4 regions of the Zoogloea sp. genome follow, and region 1 is predicted to be linked to each of the others. Evidence: predicted binding sites of a transcription regulator. Region 1 holds the regulator's gene; each other region holds the start of a gene.
The links. Region 1 encodes sigma-54, which starts transcription at its own class of promoters, with help from an activator protein. Its sites were predicted from a motif close to TGGCACGCTTNCTGCTNA; they were not measured.
Positions count from the first base shown of each region.

Region 1 (3,394 bases):
CGAGATCACCCTCGACGACGAGGTGCTGACCCATCGGCCCATCCACCAGCGCGCGCGCCTCGGGCTGTCCTACCTGCCGCAGGAGATGAGCGTCTTCCGCAAGCTGACGGTAGCCGAGAACATCCAGGCTGTACTTGAGCTGCAGAACCTTTCCAAGCCGCAGATCGCCAGCCGCCTCGACGAGCTGCTGAACGAACTGGGCATCGATCACCTGCGCGACAGCACTGCGATCTCCCTGTCCGGCGGCGAACGCCGGCGCTGCGAAATCGCCCGCGCGCTGGCCACTGACCCACGCCTGATCCTGCTGGATGAACCCTTCGCCGGCGTCGATCCGATCGCCGTCATCGACATCCAGAAGATCATCCGCTTCCTGAAGGACAAGGGGATCGGTGTGTTGATCACCGACCACAACGTCCGTGAAACCCTTGGCATCTGCGACCGTGCCTTCATCATCAACGCCGGCGAAGTGCTGGCCAGTGGCCGCCCGGACGAGATCGTTCATAACGAACAGGTCCGCCAGGTGTACCTTGGCGAGCACTTCAGGCTCTGAGGCCCGATACGACTCATGAAGCCCAGCCTCCAGCTCAAACTCTCCCAGCATCTCGCGCTGACGCCCCAGCTGCAGCAATCCATCAAGCTGCTGCAGCTGTCGACCCTCGAACTCAACCAGGAGATCGAGAAGATCCTCCTGGAGAACCCCATGCTCGAGCGGGAAGAGCCCGAGGGTGACCTCGGCTCGAGCCGCGTCGAGGCACCCGGCCCGCTGGCGCCGGCCGGCAGCGAGGCCGCCCACGAACGCGAGCAGGAGCAATCCCGCGAGGCTGAGCGGGAACGCGAGCCGGATCACGATTTCGACAACGGCGGCGAAGCTGGCGAATGGGCTGCGGCTGGCAGCGGCGGACAACGCGACGACGACGACGAGACCGACTTTCAGGAATTCCAGGCTGCCGTGCCGTCCCTGCGCGACCACCTCGACGCCCAGGTCGCTCTCACGCCCCTGTCCGACCGGGACCGGGCCCTGGTGCGTTTCCTCATCGAGGCACTCGACGACGACGGCTACCTCAGCCAGGACTTGGCCGATCTGCTGCCGCTGCTCCCGCCCGAACTGGAAATCGAGCTCGACGACCTCAAGATCGCTCTCCGCCAGATCCAGAGCCTTGACCCAGCCGGCATTGGCGCCCAAGACGTGGGCCAGTGCCTGGCCCTGCAACTGCACACCCTGCCCACCAGCGAAGCCCGCGACCTCGCCATCGCCATCGTCAGCGAACATCTCGAACTGTTGGCCGCCCGCGACTTCCTGAAGATCAAGCGCGCACTGCGCTGCAGCGACGACACCCTGCGCGAGGCGCATGCCCTGATCCTCGGCCTCAACCCGCGCCCCGGCGCCCAGTTCTCCCAGGCCGATACTCGCTACGTGGTACCCGACGTGGTGGTCCGCAAGCAGCGCAGCAACTGGGTCGTCAGCCTCAACCCGGATGCGATGCCGCGCCTGCGCATCAACCAGCTGTACGCCCAGATCCTGCGCGACAACCGCGGCGCCAGCGGCTCCCTGTCGAGCCACCTGCAGGAAGCGCGCTGGCTGATCAAGAACGTGCAGCAGCGTTTCGACACCATCCAGCGAGTTTCGCAAGCGATCGTTGACCGCCAGCGCCAGTTCTTCGATTATGGCGATGTGGCAATGCGTCCGCTTACCCTGCGGGAAATTGCCGAACAGCTGGATCTACACGAATCCACCGTTTCGCGAGTGACCACCCAAAAGTACATGGCCACGCCGCGGGGCATTTTCGAATTCAAGTATTTTTTCGGCAGTCACGTTGCCACCGACAGCGGTGGGGCTGCTTCCTCGACGGCGATTCGGGCGCTGATTCGCCAGCTCGTGGGGGCGGAAGACAAGAAGAAGCCCTTGTCCGACGCGAAGATTGCCGAGTTGTTGGGCCAGCAGGGTATCGTCGTGGCACGTCGGACAATTGCAAAATACCGCGAGTCCCTCGATATTCCGCCGGTCAGTCTGCGCAAAACCATCTGACAGAAAGGTAGCAACCATGAACCTCAACATCACGGGGCATCACGTCGAAGTTACGCCGGCCATCCGCGAGTACGTCACGACCAAGCTCGATCGCGTAATCCGCCACTTCGACAACGTCACCAGCGTCGGCGTGATCCTCTCGGTGGAAAAGCTGCGTCAGAAGGCCGAAGTCACCGTGCACGTGCGCGGCAAGGACATCTACGTCGAGAACGAAGATGCCGACATGTACGCAGCCATCGACGGGCTGATCGACAAGCTCGACCGTCAGGTCCTGAAGTACAAGGACAAGACCAGCGACCACGGTCACGACTCCCTGAAGCAGCACCTCGCCGAGTCCTGATTCCCGGCGCTAAGTAATACGCTTTTCCCCGGGACCGTTGTGGCTATAATGCGCCCCAATTGACACAACGGCCCCGGCGGCCCTCGCCTCCGGATCTTCCTGAATCGCCTTTCACCGGCAACCTGTGTCGGCCCGCTCCGCACACGGGAGAGTCCTCGCATGAACCTCATCGCCAAACTTTTGCCGCCGACCAATGTGGTCGTCGGACTCGAGGCGAGCAGCAAGAAGCGTGCTTTCGAGCAAGCCGGCCTGCTGTTCGAGAACAACCACGGCATCGGCCGCAGCACCGTCTTTGACAGCCTGTTTGCCCGCGAGAAGCTCGGCTCCACCGGCCTTGGCCAGGGCATCGCCATTCCCCACGGCCGCATCAAGGGCCTCAAGGAAGCGCTGGGAGCCTTCATCCGCCTCGCCGACCCTGTCCCCTTCGACGCCCCCGACGGACGCCCCGTCTCGATGCTGTTCGTGCTGCTGGTTCCCGAACAGGCCAACGAGCACCACCTCCAGCTGCTGTCCGAGCTAGCCCAGATGTTTAGCGACCGCAATTTCCGCGAGCAACTGATGAGCGCAGCCGATGCACAGGCTGCCCATGCCCTTTTCGCCCAATGGGGCAGCCATGCGTCAGACGACGGTCAGCCGGCTGTTTGACGACAACCTGGAGCGCCTGCGGCTGCGCCACATCTGCGGCAGCCTGGCGACCCGCATTTCGGTCTCGGAAGACCGTATCTGGCCTGCCGACATGGTCGGCCACCTCAACCTGATCCACCCGGACCGCCTGCAGATCCTCGGCTCCTCCGAGCTCGCCTGGGCCCGCCGCCAGACCCGCGAGAAGGTCATCCACCACGTTCGGGAAATCCTCTCCTACGCCCCGCCGGCCCTCATCGTGGCCGACGACGAAGAGATCCCGAGCATCATCCGCACCCTCTGCGCGAACGAGGACATTGCCCTCTTCGCCAGCCCGCTACCCTCCGCGAACGTCATCGACCTCCTGCGTAACTATCTTTCGCGCCAGCTGGCCGAACGAGTCGCGC
Region 1 covers NZ_JAYSDK010000007.1:103,451-106,844, reverse strand. Annotated here, with positions in the region: gene lptB (LPS export ABC transporter ATP-binding protein) at 1-550, shown strand, start outside; gene ACE3RX_RS06335 (RNA polymerase factor sigma-54) at 566-2,026, shown strand; gene hpf (ribosome hibernation-promoting factor, HPF/YfiA family) at 2,043-2,366, shown strand; gene ptsN (PTS IIA-like nitrogen regulatory protein PtsN) at 2,526-3,011, shown strand; gene hprK (HPr(Ser) kinase/phosphatase) at 2,980-3,394, shown strand, end outside.

Region 2 (3,394 bases), on a different contig from region 1:
GATTGCGCTCTTTCGCTTCTGTGGCCAGGGCGATCACCTCGTCCCAGCTCGTCAGCGCGTCCGGCAGGCTGCCAAGGGCGAGCCGGATGTTCTCATTGCTGACCCGGGCGCCGACCCGCGCAAACATCACCGTCCGGTCGTCCGACAGGCGCTGCAGTGCGCGATACAGCGCAGTCTTCTCTTCCGCGAGGGTGGTCAGGGTGTCGATCTTGCCGGCTATCAGCAAGGCCTCTTCCTGCTGCAGCAAGGCGATGAATTTCTGCAGGCCGTCACGTTCCTCGCCGATCAGCACGGCAAGGCGGTGAACGAAGGTCTGATCGACGGTGGCCATGCTCTATCAGGCGCGTCCGGTCTGGGAGGCCAGCATCTGGCGCACGCTTTCGATCAGCCCGTCGGCAACCTTGCCGGTATCCACCTTAAAGCGTCCCTCGCTCATGGCTTGCTTGATTTCGTCGACCTTTGCGCTGTCCACGACGGGGGTGCCGGCAATGGTTTCTTCCATCTGTTGCAGTCGCGACGACAGGGAGGAAATCTCGACCTTGTCGGTGTCGCCGCTGTTCGCCTGGGTTCGGGGCGTGTCTTTGGTCGCGCGGGTTCGCCCGTCGTTGGACGGCAGGCCACCGGTCGCTTTGACTGAGTTTTCAATCTTCACGGTCTTGTCCTTTCTTCCAGAATTCGTCTCGGTCTACGACTCGTCGGAGCAAAACTTTAACCTGAACGAGTGGCATGAGTGCGAATGTCATGGCGTGATGATCTCGACGAATCCGCCATTGCGGGCCACGCCGCGCACGACCTGGCCGGTGCTCAGCCGGACCTGCGCGCCTTGGCCGTCGGAGGCCGTGCTGAGGGCGGTGCCGTCGTTGGCGACCTGGAAGCCGGGGCCGCGCGAAATGACCTTCACCGGCTGTCCCTGGACGACGGCCGGCGGCAGGCGCAGGTTGCTGGCGGCCAGCGGCTTGCCGGCGGCAAGGGAGATGCGGGCGGCATGGCCCACGGCCTGGGATGGGTCGGTCAGCACGTCCGCCGCCTGGGCGCTCAGTTCGCCGATTTCGCGGCGGAGGTCGTCGGGCCCGACGATCTGGCCAGCCATCAAAGGGATCGCCGTTACCAGATAGACGCCCCGTACGCGGACCTCGGCAGGAACGTAGGCGGACCAAGCACTCGGTGCGAGGCAGCGCACGCCGACAGTCAGGCGGCCCCACTGTCGGCTCCCGGGGGGCAGGAAGGCCTCCAACTGGACGCAGGGGGGCAGCACGTTGTCGGCGGCGAAGTCGCCCACCTGGACGCTGACCTCGCCCGGCAGGCTGCGGCTCTGGATGTTGAGGAAACGTGCGACCTCGGCGCGTACCGGGGCCGGATCCTGGCGGGCGCTGGCCGGCGGTGGCGCGATGAGCAGAACGGGCAGGGCCAGTGCGGGGATTAAACGGAGCAGGGCGGACTTCATTGGCTGAGGGATTGGACGGATGTCCTCATTCGACCACGTCGGCCGGAAGAGTGCGAAAAATCCGCAGATCTTTTCCGGTGCAGTGGGGCGGCAGGCGTTAGTTGCCGGTTCGAGCGGCAAAGTTTGCCGTTGCGACCGGAGGGGAGTGCGCGCCATTCAAATTGAAGAAGGATTCACCGCTTGTTTGAGCCATCAAAGGGGGGCTTCACGGCGTAGAGTGCTTGGCACGGAAGCTGCATTGAAATGCACGAAAACCGTGGTGCCCTGAGTGACAGACAGTGTATCGGCACCGACGGAAACGAACTTTAGGGGTGAATCGAATGGCTGATCGACTGGACAACGCATTGCGCTTTCATCAGACGGCGTTGAACGTGCGGGCTTATCGCCAGCAGGTGATCGCATCCAACATCGCCAATGCCGATACGCCCAACTACAAGGCACGTGATATCGATTTCCGGGAGGCGCTGAACGGCGCGCTGGGAGGCAAGTCTAGTGGGCTGCCGATGGCTACGACCTCGGCCCGTCACCTGGCGGGCAGCGGGGAGCAGGGGCTGGATGGCAACCTCAAGTACCGGACGGAAGAGCAGGGCGCCATTGATGGCAACACGGTCAGCATGGATGTGGAGCGCAGCGCCTTTGCCGAAAATTCCGTCCAGTACCAGGCCAGCGTGACTTTCATCAACGGCCTGCTGCGCTCCATGCAGCAAGCTATCCAGGGTCAGTAAGGAGAACGTTCGTGAGCATGCTCAATGTCTTCCACGTGGCTGGCAGTGCGCTCACCGCGCAGTCCCTGCGTCTCAATACGACAGCCAGCAACCTGGCCAACGCCGACAGCATCACCTCCAGCAATGGCCAGCCGTACAAGGCCAAGCAGGTCGTGTTCGCGGCGACGCCGATGGCGGGCCCAGGCGCCCAGGGCGTGCGCGTAACCCAGGTCGTGGAGAGCGCCGCGCCGATGCGAATGACCTACGATCCGAAGAGCCCGGCGGCCAATGCGGAAGGTTATGTAGCGCTCCCAAATGTGAATGTCGTCGAAGAAATGACCAACATGATCTCCGCTTCCAGGGCCTACCAGACCAATGCGGAAGTGATGGGGACCGCAAAGTCCCTGATGGAAAAAACATTGACCATCGGTCAGTAAGCGTAACGGAGCACGATGATGAGTACCGTCAATTCCACGACCTCGACTACCGCTGCCGATGTGCTGGCCGGGCTGCAGAAGTCCTCGAAGGCCACCAGCAAGACCGACGATGCGCAGACCCGTTTCCTGAAGCTGCTCACCGAACAGCTCAAGAACCAGGATCCGCTCAATCCGACCGACAACGCGCAGATGACGTCGCAACTGGCACAGATCAGCACGGTGAATGGCATCGACAAGCTCAACGCGACGCTGACCTCCCTGCTCGATCAGTCCCAGTCCAGCGATGCCCTGCAGGCTGCAGCGCTGGTGGGCAAGGGCGTAATGGTCTCCGGCAACACCCTGGCCCTGTCGAGCAGCAAGGCCTATGGTGGTTTCGAGGTCGCCAGCGCTGCCGACAAGGTGACGGTCACGATCAAGGATGCCAATGGTATCGAGGTTCGCAAGATGGAGCTCGGCGCGGTCGACGAGGCGGGCGTCTATAACTTTGCGTGGGATGGCAAGACCAACAATGGCGCCGTTGCGGCCGACGGGAAGTACACGGTCAGCGTGAGCGCGACCCGCGGTGATACCGACGTGAAGCCGACCGCGCTGACCCTGACCACGGTGAACAGCGTGCTGCGCTCCAGCACCGGTAGCGTGTCGCTGGACGTGGGGTCGGGCGGGACCGTCGCCCTGTCCGACATCAAGCAGATTCTGTAAGCGGAGACGAAAATGGGATTCCAACAAGGTTTGAGTGGCCTTTCGATTGCGTCCAAGGCCCTCGATGCGATCAGCAACAACGTGTCCAACTCCGGGACCGTCGGCTATAA
Region 2 covers NZ_JAYSDK010000031.1:14,162-17,555, reverse strand. Annotated here, with positions in the region: gene ACE3RX_RS17315 (flagella synthesis protein FlgN) at 1-331, opposite strand, end outside; gene flgM (flagellar biosynthesis anti-sigma factor FlgM) at 338-652, opposite strand; gene flgA (flagellar basal body P-ring formation chaperone FlgA) at 740-1,444, opposite strand; gene flgB (flagellar basal body rod protein FlgB) at 1,765-2,169, shown strand; gene flgC (flagellar basal body rod protein FlgC) at 2,181-2,585, shown strand; gene ACE3RX_RS17290 (flagellar hook assembly protein FlgD) at 2,604-3,284, shown strand; gene ACE3RX_RS17285 (flagellar hook protein FlgE) at 3,297-3,394, shown strand, end outside.
Region 2: a site for sigma-54 is predicted at 1,667-1,684, ahead of flgB (flagellar basal body rod protein FlgB). Genes of this name have one in related genera too.

Region 3 (3,394 bases), on a different contig from region 1:
GCGGTCGCCATCCAGCGCCACCAGCTCGACGGTACGCGTCTGGCCCGGCTCGAAGCGCACCGCGGTGCCGGCCGCGATGTTGAGGCGGAAGCCCCGCGCGGCGGCGCGGTCGAAGTCCAGCGCCGCGTTGGTCTCGGCGAAGTGGTAGTGGGAGCCGACCTGGATCGGGCGGTCGCCGGTATTGGCGACGACGAGGGTCAGCGTGGCGCGGCCGACGTTGAGCTCCAGCTCGCCGTCTAGGGTGTCGATTTCACCGGGGATCATGGGCGGGCCTCAGACGATGGGTTGGTGGACGGTGACCAGCTTGGTGCCGTCGGGGAAGGTGGCTTCCACCTGGATCTCGGGGATCAGCTCGGGCACGCCCTCCATCACGTCGGCACGGGTCAAGAGCGTGGTGCCGTAGTTCATCAGCTCGGCCACCGTGCGCCCGTCGCGGGCGCCTTCGAGGAGGGCGGCGCTGATGTAGGCCACCGCCTCCGGGTAGTTGAGCTTGAGACCACGGGCCTTGCGCCGCTCGGCCAGCAGGCCGGCGGTGAAGATCAGCAGCTTGTCTTTTTCGCGGGGGGTCAGTTCCATTCGGGAGCCCTTTCTCGTTCGGTCAGCGCGGCCCGCTGGCCGGCGCCGGAAATAGTAGTTGCACGGCCGCGGCGGCGGCCATTGCCAAAAACCGATATCACGTATGCCAGATCCGTGGCACCTCGGCAGGACGGCCCGCCAGCGCCGGACGCAGCGCCGCCCACAGGGCCACGAACCAGGCCCGCGCCGGCTCGGCGGCCGGCCCCAGGTAGCGCGCCACCAGCAGGCCCGGCAGGCGCGTCACACCGCCCTCGCCCACCGTCGGCACTACCGCCCGGCAAGCCTCCAGCAGCGCCGTGTCGATACCTTCCGCCGCCACCAGCAGCGTGCCGGTGACCGGTTGGCCGCGCAGGCCGACCGGCGAATCGAGCAGGCGCGAACCGCCTTCGATGACGCCCTGCTCGCTCCAGATCAGCCGCCCGTCCCGCTCGATGCGCGAGGCCAGGCGCAGGCTGCCGGCGGTCAGCCGCTCGCCGGACGCGGTACGCCCGAGGCACAGCAGATCCAGCCCGACGAACACCGCGTCGCCGTGCAGGCGCACCGTGGTCTCGGTGAAACCGCGCACCCGGTCGAAGACGATGCTCTCCTGCGGCAGCCATTCCAGCACGCCCCCCGCCGCCACCGAAAAATCCAGCCGCTGCGTGGCCAGCGGCCCCTGGCTGCGATACCACTTGCCGGCGCCGGGGGTGGTGACCAGCGCATGGGCGCCCTCGCCCACCTGCACCTGCACGGTGAGCGCATCGCCGCCGGCAATGCCGGCCGGCGGATGGAGCATCAAGGCATGGCACACCGCCGGCCCTTCCGGGTAGAGCGCCTTCTGGACCCGCAGCGGGCCTTCGTGCAGGCGGTGGGCCAGCACCGTGCGGCCGTCGGGCGTGGCGTCGAAGCCCAGCTCGAGGCGCGCGCGCCAGCTCAGGTGGTGGCCGGCATCGGGGCGCGATGGCGCCTGCGATTCGGCGGGAGGAAAGGGAGCGAGCAACATGGTCTTGAGATTAGCAAACGGTATGCCGGAAAACCGCATGGATACAGGGTTTCGCGGCGAATGTCCGTTTTGCGGGGCGGAATCCGGTGCCCTGCGGGCGGGGCGCGGAGCAATGAGGGCCACGGCGGGCGTCCAACGCGTGGCGAATGGCGTTCGGAGCCCGGATGGTGGGGCTGAAAGCGCGTTGAGCCGGGCTAAACGGGCCGCCCGTGGGGTTCCGGGCCTCGCGGGTGGAGCGAAAAGCCTGGGATGTGGAGCTGGCGGGCATGGCTTGCGGAGGGTTTTGGGGCAGGAGTGGGGATTTGGGGGTGGGTTATGCACCAAGATGGTTCATTGGTGGAGTAGCGGGCTCGGCTTGTGTGCTTCTGGTGGTCGTATACGCACCAAATAGGGGCATTAAGGTGTTTGTTTGGGGTTTTTCTAGGCGGATTTCCATTGTTTTTCTTTGCATTGGCCGGGTTTCGCCCCGGCGGGCGACCTTCTTTCTTGTCGCACGACAAGAAAGAAGGCAAAGAAACGTGCCCCGCTGCCGCGCCCCCTGCGGGGGTGCCCGAGCTCCGGGCGTGCCGGGCGGGGTCTGCGCAAACTCGCCCTGCGGGCTCAAACATGCGCAGCCCTGATCCGCCCGCCCCACCCTCCACTCGGCGCATCAGAGGGGGAAAGGAAAGGCGGCCGCTCAACGGCCGGTGCCAATAAGTAAAGAGGCTCGGCTCGGTCTTTGCGAAAGACTGTTCCACCGCCTCCGCGTCAGGAAAGACTCGGTGATGGAGCGAAACAGTCCGAACACACCAGCCTCCGAAACCAGGCGCGATTCCAACCTTAAGCGCACTCCAACTCCCCAAGCCCCCAGAAACGCCTCCGCAGAGGCTCGGTCTCAACCCAAAGCCCGTCCTGAACCGCCGAGCAGCGCAGCAGCAGGCGGGGAAGTCCGGCGCGGCTGTCTGAGCCGGCGCAGCCGGCGAGTTCCGCGACGGCCGCCTGCTGCGAGCAGCGCAGGGAAGTCGTCCGCACAGCGGACGACCGGTGAGGCACGGGTCGCCTTTCTTGCCTTCTTCTTTGGCGACGCAAAGAAGAAGGTCGCCCGCCGGGGCGAGTCCCGGCCGATTCAAGCCAAAACAAAAGCAAGCCGCCCAGCAAAGGGCAACCCACGCGCTAGACCGACAACATCTCCCTCACCCGATTCGCCTCCATCTCCTCCCCAAGCCCCGCACTGATGATCTCCCCCCGCTCCATCAACAAATAGTGATCCGCCAGCGAGCGCGCGAAGTCGTAGTACTGCTCCACCAGCAGGATCGCCATCTCGCCGGTTTCGGCCAGCGCGCGGATCGCCCGTTCGATGTCCTTGATGATGGACGGCTGGATGCCCTCAGTGGGTTCATCGAGGATCAGCAGCTTGGGCCCCGGGGCCAGCGCGCGGCCGATGGCGAGCTGTTGCTGCTGGCCGCCGGAGAGGTCGCCGCCGCGCCGCCGCATCATCTGCTTGAGCACCGGGAACATCTCGAAGATGCGGGTCGGCACTTCGGCGCTGGCAGGCCGGGTGGCGAGGCCCATCATGAGGTTCTCTTCCACCGTCAGGCGCGGGAAGATCTCGCGGCCCTGGGGCACGTAGCCGATGCCGGCGCGCACGCGGCCGTAGCTGGGGGCCTTGGTGATGTCGGTGCCGTCGAGGGCGATGCTGCCGGTGGCGGCGGGCACCAGGCCCATCAGGGTCTTGAGCAGCGTGGTCTTGCCCACCCCGTTGCGCCCGAGCAGGGTGGTGACTTTGCCCATCGGCACCTCGAAGCTGAGATTGCGCAGGATGTGGGAGCCGCCGTAGTACTGGTTGAGGTTGGTGAC
Region 3 covers NZ_JAYSDK010000005.1:113,007-116,400, reverse strand. Annotated here, with positions in the region: gene ACE3RX_RS04740 (urease subunit beta) at 1-264, opposite strand, end outside; gene ureA (urease subunit gamma) at 274-576, opposite strand; gene ACE3RX_RS04730 (urease accessory protein UreD) at 674-1,558, opposite strand; gene urtE (urea ABC transporter ATP-binding subunit UrtE) at 2,711-3,394, opposite strand, start outside.
Region 3: a site for sigma-54 is predicted at 1,569-1,586, ahead of ACE3RX_RS04730 (urease accessory protein UreD). Genes of this name have one in related genera too.

Region 4 (3,394 bases), on a different contig from region 1:
GACCTTGATGAGGTGGAACAGCTCCTGGCGGGAGTAGGAGAAGTGCTCGCAGAGGTGGTTGTTCACCGCCATGCCCAGGCGGCTCATCTCGGCCTTCATCACCTGCGTCACCAGCGGCACGCAGCCGCCGCAGGTGGCGCCGGCCTTGGTGCAGGCCTTCAGCGCGCCGATGGTGGTGGCGCCGTCGGCCACCGCCGCGCAGATCTGGCCCTTGCTGACGTTGTTGCAGGAACAGATCTGGGCGCTGTCGGGCAGCGCATCCACGCCCAGGCCGGGCTTGGCCTTGCCGTCGCTGGACGGCAGGATCAGGAATTCCGGGTCGGCCGGTAGCGCGATGCCGTTGAGGGCCATCTGCAGCAGCGTGCCGTACTCGTCGGCGTTGCCGACCAGCACCGCGCCGATCAGCTGCTTGCCGTCGGCGCTGGTGACGATCTTCTTGTAGATCTGCTTCACCTCGTCCATGTAGCGGAAGCTGCGGCAGCCGGGGGTGCGCCCTTGCGCGTCGCCGATGCTGGCCACATCCACGCCCATCAGCTTGAGCTTGGTGCTCATGTCGGCGCCGGCGAAGGCCGCATCCTTCTGGCCGGTCATGTGGCGGGCCGCCACGCGGGCCATGTCGTAGCCGGGGGCGACGAGGCCGAACAGCTGGTCCTTCCACGCCGCGCACTCGCCGATGGCGTACACGTCGGGATCGGTCGTGCGGCAGTGGTCGTCCACCGCGATGCCGCCGCGGGCGCCGACGGCCAGTGCGTTCTGGCGGGCCAGCTCGTCGCGCGGGCGGATGCCGGCGGAGAACACGATCATGTCGGTCTCGAGGTAGGTGCCGTCGTCGAACACCATGCGGTGGCGGGCGCGGGCGCCGTCGGTGATCTCCGTCGTGTGGCGGCTGGTGTGCACATGCACGCCCAGCTCCTCGATCTTGTTGCGCAGGATGCGGCCGCCGTCGTCGTCCACCTGCACCGCCATCAGGCGCGGCGCAAACTCGACCACGTGGGTTTCCAGGCCCAGGTCGCGCAGGGCCTTGGCGCATTCCAGGCCGAGCAGGCCGCCGCCGACCACCACGCCGCTCTTCGAGCGCTTGCCGGCCTCGGTCATCGCTTCCAGGTCTTCGATGGTGCGATAGACGAAGCAGTCGGCCCGGTCGGCACCGCGCAGCGGCGGCACGAAGGGCACGGAGCCGGTGGCCAGCACCAGCTTGTCGTAGGACAGCACCTCGCCGTCGGCGGTGGTCACCGTCTTCTTGCGGCGGTCGATGGCGCTGGCGCGGGTCTTCAGGCGCAGCGCAAAGCCGCTCTCCTCGAAGAAGCCGGGCGCCACCAGGGACAGTTCGTCGGCGCTCTTGCCGGCGAAGAATTCGGACAGATGCACCCGGTCGTAAGCCGCGCGCGGCTCCTCGCAGAGCACGCTGACTTCAGTGGGAACGGATGCCAGTTGGTGAAGTTCTTCGAGGAACTTGTGGCCCACCATGCCGTGGCCGACAACGATGATTTTCATATTCGATCCTGCGAGTCCGGCTCCACCGGAAGCCTCGCAGGATCACCGGCGATTCACGGACGTGAATGGCACGGCGCATCAAGGGCCCCCGCAGAACGCGGCTCAAACTCGGGTTGGAACTGGCGAGCGGCGCCCAAGGGCATCCTGCTCACTCGAATCCCGCCGTCGTTGGCGGAGGCAAATTCCCCTTCGGCAGCGTTGCCAGCCGGGGTCTGGTTTCTCTTTAGCAAGAGGTGGGCCAGCCCCGGATTGGGCGGAAAATGGGCGGTGGGCGGGGCTTGGGGGCGGAAAAGCGCCGGGGGATGCACTTGGCTGGTGCAGGGGGCACGGGTTTGGAGCGGGGCGGCCTGAGGGTTAATCTGACACCAAAATTTGCCGGGGTGAGGCGGCGCGCAGCGCATAATTCTGCAAATGCATTGTCATGTTTTGCGTCGTTGTCTGTGGCCGCTGCTTTTCGCTGCCTTGCTGGTGCCTGCCGGCATGGCCCACGCTCTGGAAAAGGTCTCCCTGCAGCTCAAGTGGAGCCATGCCTTCCAGTTTGCCGGCTATTACGCGGCGCTTGAGAAGGGCTATTACCGGGAGGCCGGCCTGGATGTCCAGTTGCGTGAAGCCACGCCGGGCGTCGATCCGCTGCAGGCGGTCCTGACCGATCAGGCCCAGTACGGCGTAGGAACCAGCAGCCTGCTGCTGGCCCGCAAGTCCGGCAAGCCGGTGGTCGTGCTCGCGGTGATATTCCAGCATTCCCCGTTGGTGCTGATTGCGCGCGAGGACAGCGGTACCCAGGCCATCCATGACATCGTTGGCAAACGCGTCATGATCGAACCGCAGTCGGATGAGCTGTTTGCCTATCTCAAGCAGGAAGGCATCACGCTCGATCGCCTCGTCCAGTTGCCCCACAGCTTCAATCCGGAAGACCTGATCGAAGGCCGCGTCGACGCCATCTCCGCTTACGTCAGCAACGAGCCTTACTACCTGGACCGCGCCAAGTTCGACTATCAGGTCTATACGCCACGGGCCGGCGGTATCGACTTCTACGGCGACAACCTGTTCACCACCGAGCAGGAACTGAAGGCCCATCCGGAGCGCGTGCGTGCCTTCCGGGAGGCCAGTCTGCGCGGCTGGCAGTATGCAATGCAGCATCCGGAGGAAATCGTCGATCTGCTCCTGGCCAAGTACTCCACGCAGCATCCGCGCGACTTCTATCTCTTTGAGGCCCAGCGCATGGCGTCGCTGATGCGTACCGATCTGGTTGAAGTCGGTTACATGAACCGTGGGCGCTGGCGCCACATCGCCAACACCTATGCCGATCTCGGGCTGCTGCCTGGCAACTACGCCCTGAATGGTTTTCTTTACGAGCCCGCTGCCCCGCATGATCCAACGACGCTGTATATCGCCCTGTCGCTACTGGCGGGCGTCAGCGCCATTGCAATGTACATCTACCGCATCAACCATCGCCTGCGCCTTGCCCTCTGCGAGAGCCGGGAGGCAGAGGGGCGCATCCGCCATCTGGCGCAACACGATCCGCTGACCGATCTGCCCAACCGCGCACTGTTTTCCGATCGCCTCGAGCAGGCGTTGGTGAACGCGAAGCGCGATGGCCAGCAACTGGCGGTCATTTTCATGGACCTGGACGACTTCAAGCAGATCAACGACAACCTGGGGCATGGCATCGGCGACTGTTTGCTGCAGCAGGTCGCCATCCGCCTGCGCCACAGCCTGCGCGAATCCGATACCGTGGCGCGGGTGGGCGGCGACGAGTTCATCCTGCTCCTGCGCAACATCACGGACGCGCCCGATGCCCTGGCCGTGGCGCAAAAACTCTGCTCAGCCCTCGCCAGGCCCTTCGAGATCGACCGTCATCTCATAAACATTTCCGCCAGCATCGGCATCGCCCTCTATC
Region 4 covers NZ_JAYSDK010000004.1:83,491-86,884, reverse strand. Annotated here, with positions in the region: gene nirB (nitrite reductase large subunit NirB) at 1-1,494, opposite strand, end outside; gene ACE3RX_RS03690 (diguanylate cyclase domain-containing protein) at 1,975-3,394, shown strand, end outside.
Region 4: a site for sigma-54 is predicted at 1,718-1,735, ahead of nirB (nitrite reductase large subunit NirB). Genes of this name have one in related genera too.